Regions from separate parts of the Marinagarivorans cellulosilyticus genome, predicted to be linked through region 2. Evidence: predicted binding sites of a transcription regulator. Region 2 holds the regulator's gene; each other region holds the start of a gene.

Region 1 (2,199 bases), 1.7 Mb from region 2:
CACAACTGAAGGCAGCGTACAGCTCAGCTGTAAACGCGACGGCAACGAGCTATGCTTTATTATTCGCGATAGCGGTATTGGTATAGCCGAAGACCAGCTAGGCCATATCTTTGAGGTTTTTCACCAAGTAGAACACGGCGATAACCAAAGCTACTCTGGCACAGGCCTAGGTTTAGCCATCGCTAAACAGCTTATCGAACTACAAGGCGGTCGTATTCATGTCACTTCAACGGTGAACAAAGGATCAATCTTTTCATTTACGCTTCCTTTAGCGAACACCCAGAGCCAGCGCGCCACGCCACAACAACCACCCGCTGTGCAGCCAAACACTGCAGGCACCACAAAACATAAAATCGCCACAGCCCAACCCAGCGCACAGGCACAGCAAAACAGCCCGCCACCAAAGTCCCTACCTTGCTTGCACAGCAACCCGCAAAGCAAAATTATTCTGATTGTTGATGACGACACCATCAACCGTATTGTTTTAACCGGCATATTGCAGCTTCATCACTACAAGGTAGAAGAAGCTATAAACGGGCAAGCCGCGTTAGACTACTTTGCCCAAGGCCGCCACGCCGATATGGTTATAATGGACGTAATGATGCCCGGCATGAACGGCTACGAGCTATGCCAAAGGCTGCGCGCGCAATACCCAGTGACTCAGCTACCCATTATCTTTCTATCAGCCAACCTCACCGACGAAGATCTCAACAAAGCATACCAAGTCGGCGCCAACAACTTTTTAACCAAACCCATTTCCAAATATGCGCTGCTCCCCCAAGTTGCCAACCAGCTAAAGCTAACCGAAAAACCACCCGCCTAAGCCGCCCCTATTTATACAAAAAGCCTTGACGAATATCAAATAAGGTTTAGAATTTTCAGTAATTTCTGAAAATTCAGTATAACCACAATCCCAGTACAGGTAGCGCAAGCATGAAACTGCCACACGACAGCCAAACCTTTATTATGCACTGCGGTGAAATGGGCAGCCGCTGGGGCTTTAACCGTACAGTAGGCCAAATTTGCGCGCTTCTTGTGATCACCGAAGAGCCACTCAATGCCGACCATATCGCCGAAGCTCTAAGCATTAGCCGTGGCAATGTAAGCATGGGGCTAAAGGAGCTGCAATCGTGGCGCTTGATTCAATTAAGCCACAAGCCAGGCGACCGCAAAGAATACTTCACCGCCAGCGGCAGTATTTGGGATATGGGACAAACTATTTTTGAAGAACGCCGCAAACGCGAAATAGACCCAACGCTATCGCTTTTGCGTTCGCAATTACTGGCGCACGAAGGCGAAAGCAATTACCGCATAAAACGCCAACAAGAAATCCACGACCTGCTAGAGCTGCTCACCAACTGGGCCACCGCTTTAGGCAGCATGAAACCAGAAAGCCTTAAATCGTTAATGAAACTAGGCTCTGGTGTAACAAAAGTTTTGGAATTAAAGAGTAAGTTAAAAAGCAAATAAACCACCTACAAAACATAGGCCGGTAGCGGCTTAGGGAGTTAGGCATGTTAGACGTACTAATGTTATCGCGCATTCAATTTGCGGCCAATATTAGTTTCCATATTTTATTTCCCACCATCACCATCGCGCTATGCTGGTACTTACTGTATTTCAAAATCCGCCAGCACGTCACGCCACACCCAGTATGGCAGCGCGCTTATCGCTTTTGGGTAAAAATATTTGCCTTAACCTTTGCGCTAGGCGTAGTCAGCGGCATTACCATGTCGTTTCAATTTGGTACTAACTGGCCGGGGTTTATGGAAAAGGTCGGCAATATTGCAGGGCCGCTGTTAGGGTACGAAGTCTTAACGGCGTTTTTTCTTGAGGCGACTTTTTTAGGCATTATGCTTTTCGGCCAAAGCCGCGTACCACCGTGGCTGCACACCCTTGCCACAGCTATCGTTGCGCTAGGTACCATGCTATCGGCATTTTGGATTTTAGCGCTAAACTCGTGGATGCACACCCCCGCAGGGTTCGAGCTACGCGACGGTATAGCCTTCCCAACCAGCTGGTGGGCTATTATTTTTAACCCGTCTTTCCCATATCGCTTTGGCCATATGCTCTTAGCCTCTTTACTGACAGCCAGCTTTTTAATAGCAGGCTTAAGTGCCTACCGGCTATTAAAAGGTGACACAAAATCCACCCCAAAAAACACCCTAAAGCATGCGCTCATTGTTATTGCTATAGCTG
Region 2 (2,199 bases):
ACCGTTTCATAGCCATAGGTACCAGCGGTCAAGTACAACCTGCGGCCAGCTTTGTCGAAATGGCAAAAAGTTGTAACGCTCAAACCGTCTCGCTGAATTACGCCCCCGCAAATGGCGACTTTGAACAACACATTCAAGGCTTGGCCTCTCAAATAGTACCGGACTATTTCGGACAACTGCTCTCACACGCCGTGTCGCAAAAAAGCCATAAACAGCATCTAATGTAGCAATTAGTTAATCACGCCTTTTGTCTATGCGCCAAGCCTTGTAAAATGCCCGCAAATGAGTCATTGATTCAACCTAGAGATCGCAGTTTAGAGTCAAAAAGCCCCGCATTACCGGGATGCGCATGGCGTGTAGTAAAGTGTGTAGTCACCTTATTGGTGATGAATTATTTTTATCGCGTCAGGTGCACCCAGTGAATGCGGAGACTTTGCTGGTTTAACTGCGGTTTCCAGGTTCAACCTCAAGCGGACAAAGAGACAGCGATGAAAGCACACTGCAACACCGGATCACAAGTCAATTGCGGAGAATGCCGCTTAGGGGATCTTTGCCTACCCATTAGCCTTCTGCGTAATGATATCAACCAACTGGACCAAATCGTTCAGCGCGGCCGCCCACTGCAAAAATCAGACAAACTCTACTTTGCCGGTGACGCTTTTAGGGCTGTTTTTGCGGTGCGTTCTGGCTCGTTCAAAACTGTGGCCGTCTCCACAGATGGAGAAGAGCAAGTCACGGGGTTTTATTTACCCGGTGAAATCCTCGGCATGGATGGCATTGCCACCAACAACCACACCAATACCGCCATCGCTTTAGAGACGAGCTCGGTCTGCGAAATACCATTTAACCAACTAGAAGATCTCAGCGTTAAAATTCCAAACTTACAACGTCGCTTCTTTCAAATCATGGGCAAAGAAATTGCCAGTGATCAAGAGCTTATTAGCCTTCTTAGCAAAAACAGTGCAGACGAAAAAATGGCTTTTTTGCTGCTTAGTATCTCGCAGCGCAACAGTCAACGTGGGCTATCAGCTACGGAATTTTATTTGCCTATGGCGCGGTCTGACATTGGCAATTACCTAGGCTTAACCATAGAAACCGTAAGTCGTGTGCTTGGGCGCTTCCACAAGAGCGGTTTAATTGCTCTCGATAAAAAGCATGTTGTTATCCTTGATATCGATGAGCTTAAAAGGAAAGTTAGCGGCGGCAAAAACACCCCATAGGCCGAGTTTCAGCTCGCCCTCAATGTTATATAGTTAGAGCCACATTACAGATAGCGCGACCACAAAACATCAACGCCTTCCGTGGGTGGCGAGCACGAACTTGTACATGAGCCACCATCAAAATCTGGCACCTCATTGGGCCGGTAAGTTGATGGTAGGTTTTCCAAATCAATTACTGTCTTACCCGCCAAGTCATTAGTTCCAGAGCCACTGCCATTAGCTGCAGCAGAAATATAACCGTGCACAATAGTATCGCCACCCGTATCTAGGTTATTTCCGGCCAATACGGTGCCGAATAATTCATTTGAAGCGGCCAACGTAATATCGCCACCTTGATAAACCCCGCCAGCAAACGGGTTGTTCCCCCCCGCCATAACAACGATATTGGCCAAGGGTAGATAATTCATTACCGCCAAATCTTGATCACAAAGCTGCTCAGGGTAAAGATCTGCAAAGTCTGCAGTTGGGGAAAGTGGATAAGCGAGGGTGCACACAGCGTTGTAACCGACAAAGTTGGGGGCATAGGTTTTCATCGCGCCCGCAGTAGTAATATTGCCGGTAGCTGCAAAAGTGTTGTAATACTCGCCGTTAGACAACACTAGATTGCCTTCAAACCATACAATACCCGGCGCTATATTTTTCCCTCCAATGGTCCATGTTTTACTGGCATTGTCATAACTAAAACAGCTGTTAGCATCGGTATAGCCTTGGCATATTGTTTTTGTCCGCGCCACAGGTGATGTACATTGCCCCATACCATTGATGGCATCGCATAGATAATCTCGATGGTCGCGTAATCCGTCATAGGGGTAACTGCCCAAAAAATATGTTCCGTCAGCAATGCTGTTAACATTTTTTACCGTTACGCGTATAGCACCGCTGACATACTCGAAAGCATAATTGGCGTCAGCTTTAACCATCCAAGCATCAATTTGCGGTTTTGTTCTGCTAAAGGGTTCCAGCTCTTCCATTAGCGGCA
Region 3 (2,199 bases), 1.8 Mb from region 2:
GCCGCTGGTTAGATCGCTTAACGCTGCAGCTGGCTGGTAGTTTTGCTTCGCATGAATACAGTAATAACCCAGCTTTGCTTGGCAGTGGCTCGAATATTCAAGGTAACGTTATTGATACCGCACCTAAGGCGATGCATTCGGCGGTATTGGGCTGGCAGGTCACGCCTGAATTACATGGCTCGTTAGATGTGTCTTTAATGGATGATTATTTTCTGGACCCAGAAAATTCGTCGAGCTACGAAGGACATAGCGTCTCTAATTTACGCGCTAGTTGGAGCTTAAGCCGTGGATTAACCGCAAAGGCATCACTATTGAATATGTTTGATCAGCGCTATGCCGACCGAGCCGATATCGCGTTTGGTGAGCAGCGTTATTTTCCTGGTCAGTCGCGGCACGCTATGTTGTCGTTAATATGGCGGGGCTAGCGTTTTTAGCGCATAAATGTATGTAGGGCGTCTCTAAACCTGTAGTACAGCGCTACGCCGTGACATAGCACGGCGTAGCGTTGGTTAGCTTATTTCAATACGCGTTGCGGCTGTTTCATTGCTTTTCGGCGCTTTAGGGACATCAATTAAAAGTACGCCATGCTCAAATTGAGCCACAATATCTGCTTGGTGAATGTGTGGGTTTAATTCGAAGCTGCGTACATATTTGCCGTAATGGCGCTCTTGCCGAATAACACGCCCGTGTTCTTCTTCGGTTTTTTCTTCACTGCTCTGTGCCTCTACGGTTAGTACGCCTCGCTCTAGGCTTATATGAATATCTTCTTTCTTTAGGCCTGGAAGCTCTAAGCTAATTTCGTAGGTGTTGTCTTTTTCACGTAGGTCGACTTTAGGGGAGATAGTCCCGTAACGGCCGCCGGGTTCGCGCAGCGGGAGCCACGTGTGATCGAGAAGGTTGTGAAGTTCATGCAATTGCTGTCTAGGGAAAATGTTCATCGTTATTCTCCTATCGGGTTAACAAATGTAATGCGCTACTACATACCTGTAGTATGGCTCTATTGTGAGGAATTCAATTGTTTTGCATCAAAAATTTAATTTTTTAGATAAACGGTTTAGCTTTGAGTTAAGGCTTTTAATTACGCAATGCCTGCGAGCGCTTTACCGCCATCTACGGCAATGATTTGACCGGTAATATAATGCCCTTTTTGCAGTAAAAAGAGTGCGGTTTCGACAATAGCTTGTGTTCCCCCTATACGCCCTAGTGGGATTTTCTGCAGTGCGTCGCGCTCGTTGCTGGGGGGCGTTTCGGAGGGCCAAAGGGCGGCGCCAGGGGCAATGCCGTTGACCCGTACATCAGGTGCTAGTTCTATGGCTAGGCTTTTGGTAAGCATGGCATTGGCGGCTTTGGCCATGCAGTAAAGGGTGTGTTGGCGCTTAGGGGTTTCGGCGTAAATGTCGGCAATATTTAAAATGCAGCCGCCTTGCTCTTTTAAGGGCGCAGCGCAGCTTTGGCTTAGAAAAAAAGGCGCTAGCGCATTGGTGTTGAATAAATCTTGCGACTGTTTAACGGTGGCGCTGCCTATAGGCGTGGGGTAAAAGCTGGAGGCGTTATTAACTAAAATATCCAGCCGTGAAAAATGCTGTAATGCACTTTGCGTAATAGTGTTAGCGGCCGCTGCATCGTTGAGGTCGGCTTGCACCGTAACTGCGGAACCGGCGCGAATAGCGTTCAGCTTGTTTGCCAAGGGCTCGGCGCTGGTACGAAAATAATGCAATACCACGTTATAGCCTTGCGTGTGCAGCGCAAGTGCAAGCGCTTTGCCAATGCGCTGGGCGCTGCCGGTAATTATGGCGGTTGGGGCGGAGGGATTTATTGCTGAATCCATGAGTGGCCTTATATCGGTAAGTTTCTTTGGTAGTAACTATTCAGTCATGCTCAAATAGGTCGCCCAACTGATCATTTTCTGGGCCGCTCAAGCCATCCTTGGTCGCTATGCAAGCGTTCCAGACGCTTGAATGCCCAGAAAACAATCACTTCGCCTTTGGGGTGGCCATCATTTCGCACTCACCTGAATAGTTACCTTTGGTATTGCTCTTTAAACACTTTAATGCATTGAATGCGTGCTGCTGTCATGGCTTCGCCAATAGCTGGCCCTTGTAAGCCTTGTTTCATAAAAGTTGCTGCGTTTACGCCTTGGCAGCTAGCAAGCGCTTCTTTTAAATATTGCGCTTGTGGGTAAGGGCGTTCTTCAAAGCC
Region 4 (2,199 bases), 560 kb from region 2:
CGGCCAGATCAAAACTTCTGTGTTCATAGGTAGACATCACGCAAACTTGAGTGCCGGGTGTACTCAAGCGGCGGTCGGCAATGCGTGTCCATAAAATTGGGTGCATTTCTGCCATGTTAGAGCCCCATAGTACAAAGGCATCGGCATGCTCGAAATCGTCATAACACCCCATCGGTTCATCAATGCCAAAGGTGCGCATAAACCCAGCCACTGCACTAGCCATGCAGTGGCGTGCGTTGGGCTCGATATTGTTCGAGCGAAAGCCCGCCTTCATCAGTTTTACGCCGGCGTAACCTTCCCATACGGTCCATTGGCCGGACCCGAACATGCCAACCCCGTCCGGGCCTTTTTTATTGAGTGCGTGCTTAAATTTTTCGGCCATTACGCTAAAGGCTGTGCCCCAGCTGACTTCGGTGAAGTCGCCGTTTTTATCGTATTTACCATCGCGCATGCGCAACAAAGGGGTTGTGAGCCTGTCTTTGCCGTACATTACTTTTGACAGGAAATAACCTTTCACACAATTTAAACCACGATTTACTGGCGATTTAATATCGCCATGGGTCGCTACGACTTGCCCAGCCTTAGTGGCCACATTAACGCTACAGCCTGTGCCGCAAAAACGGCAGGGCGCTTTGGACCATGTCAAGCGTGTGTCGTCCAGTGCGGTAATCATGTTGCTGGCATCGGACGGTAAAATAACACCCGCTGCCGCGCAGGCGGTTGCAGTGGCTTGCTGTCGGACAAATTCTCGGCGGGATATGCTCATGATGCGTGCTCGTAAAGGGGTTGATTAAGTTCAGAGGCCGGTTCGCTGTGGTGATAAACCATGGTGGCAGAAACAACGCCTTTAATAGCTTTTAAAGCATCAATCATATTTTGCGTGTCGTGCAATGATGGGGCCTCTAAAACAACAATCATTTTCCCTTGCCCTTCGTCGCTTGCACTAATTGAGGCGTGTTCTTGCTTTTCAATACTGTCGTAAACGGAGGACCATGCGAGGCTGTTAACCTGAACAATAATGCTGCTGATGTGTAATATCATGCCAGGCTCCTTAGTGACCAAAAAATATCTGAGATAACCAAATGGCCAAGCCATAGGCGCCAACAATGGTGGTAGCCAGTAGAGGAAATAAGAAAACACAAATAAAGACGATCATTTTGAGTTCGTCTTTTTTACTTGTCGTATTGTTGGGCATTGCCTACCTCTCTTAAAAGTCTGGACAGTCGCGTGTGTTTCGCGATGAAGGGCGGTGCTAAAACACCGATGCAAGGATAAATAACGTGATAGCCAACTATCATAGATCATCGCTAGCCTGCGCTTACGATAGAAACTTGATGCAGATCAATAGCGGTGTGGTTATATCGGAAGGTGCGAAAAAATGATGGGGGAGGGGGTAGCAATATACGGGAAGTATTTTGCTGTTTAATAGGCGGTGATGCTTTCTTTACGCGTTGTTAAATGTGGTTAAGTTTTGGTAGCGAGCAGTAACCTCTTGGGGCGCCTTTAAAAATGCACTTTTTCCGCGATGGCGGCTACAGGTTTTTGCCTCGATAACTGCTCCTTCGTTATTCTAATCAGCCAGTTCGCGCGGCGGTGCAATGTCTAATAATGCGCTTCGTGCACTGGTGCGTCGCTCTACGTTCTGAGTCCATTCAGTCGCCTAGGTGGTGCTTGACTTCCACGAACGGCAATGTCACTAACTTAGCGGCGACCGACAATTTTTCTGGACTCGCTCAAGCCGTCTACGACTTCGTGCTCCAGCAATTTGATCACCTTGTCATCCCTGCAAGAGCCGGCGCGTGAGGGTCCTGAGAAATCACCGCCTACCGCTTAACTTGCCTTAAGTTAATGGCATTGCCACGAACGGAGAAAATGCAGAAAGTAGCTAGGAACAACTGTCCCAGCTCTCACACAAAAAATACTATTTTTTAGATGCCTATTGATTGTTATTCTGTCACAACGATTGGTGAGTCTTGCCGGTGCCTTTTTGTTTTATAGCAATTCGTTTAAGGCGCCGGTTCCGGTTTCCGGTTCGCCAAAGCTATCGATATCTAGGCCCATGGCGTGTGCTAAAGATACCAATAGATGCCCGTGTGGCTTAGATTCAAAATCAATATAACGGCCAGTATTAAAGTGCCACTTGCCTCCAGCAAGCATTAAAGGTAAATCTATTTTTCGGTGCGCGTTGCCGTCGCTCAG

Evidence for each region. The regulator FNR, encoded in region 2, switches genes on or off when oxygen is low (the NO sensors DNR and NnrR bind a similar motif). The targets are predictions, from matches to a motif close to TTGATNNNNATCAA.
Region 1: the regulator FNR is predicted to act here: its motif matches at 849-862, upstream of MARGE09_RS07570 (GbsR/MarR family transcriptional regulator).
Region 3: the regulator FNR is predicted to act here: its motif matches at 1,016-1,029, upstream of MARGE09_RS07165 (Hsp20/alpha crystallin family protein).
Region 4: the regulator FNR is predicted to act here: its motif matches at 1,332-1,345, upstream of MARGE09_RS16965 (periplasmic nitrate reductase, NapE protein).

Annotation. Positions count from the first base shown of each region.
Region 1 is NZ_AP023086.1:1,901,778-1,903,976, reverse strand. It holds gene MARGE09_RS07575 (hybrid sensor histidine kinase/response regulator) at 1-823, shown strand, start outside; gene MARGE09_RS07570 (GbsR/MarR family transcriptional regulator) at 934-1,470, shown strand; gene MARGE09_RS07565 (cytochrome ubiquinol oxidase subunit I) at 1,515-2,199, shown strand, end outside.
Region 2 is NZ_AP023086.1:3,594,555-3,596,753, reverse strand. It holds gene MARGE09_RS14500 (NAD-dependent deacylase) at 1-227, shown strand, start outside; gene fnr (fumarate/nitrate reduction transcriptional regulator Fnr) at 489-1,220, shown strand; gene MARGE09_RS14490 (hypothetical protein) at 1,265-2,199, opposite strand, start outside.
Region 3 is NZ_AP023086.1:1,807,494-1,809,692, forward strand. It holds gene MARGE09_RS07160 (TonB-dependent receptor) at 1-425, shown strand, start outside; gene MARGE09_RS07165 (Hsp20/alpha crystallin family protein) at 510-938, opposite strand; gene MARGE09_RS07170 (pteridine reductase) at 1,079-1,828, opposite strand; gene MARGE09_RS07175 (multifunctional CCA addition/repair protein) at 2,020-2,199, opposite strand, start outside.
Region 4 is NZ_AP023086.1:4,149,798-4,151,996, reverse strand. It holds gene napA (nitrate reductase catalytic subunit NapA) at 1-766, opposite strand, end outside; gene MARGE09_RS16970 (chaperone NapD) at 763-1,041, opposite strand; gene MARGE09_RS16965 (periplasmic nitrate reductase, NapE protein) at 1,052-1,195, opposite strand; gene MARGE09_RS21575 (hypothetical protein) at 1,672-1,803, shown strand; gene MARGE09_RS16960 (DUF1552 domain-containing protein) at 1,993-2,199, opposite strand, start outside.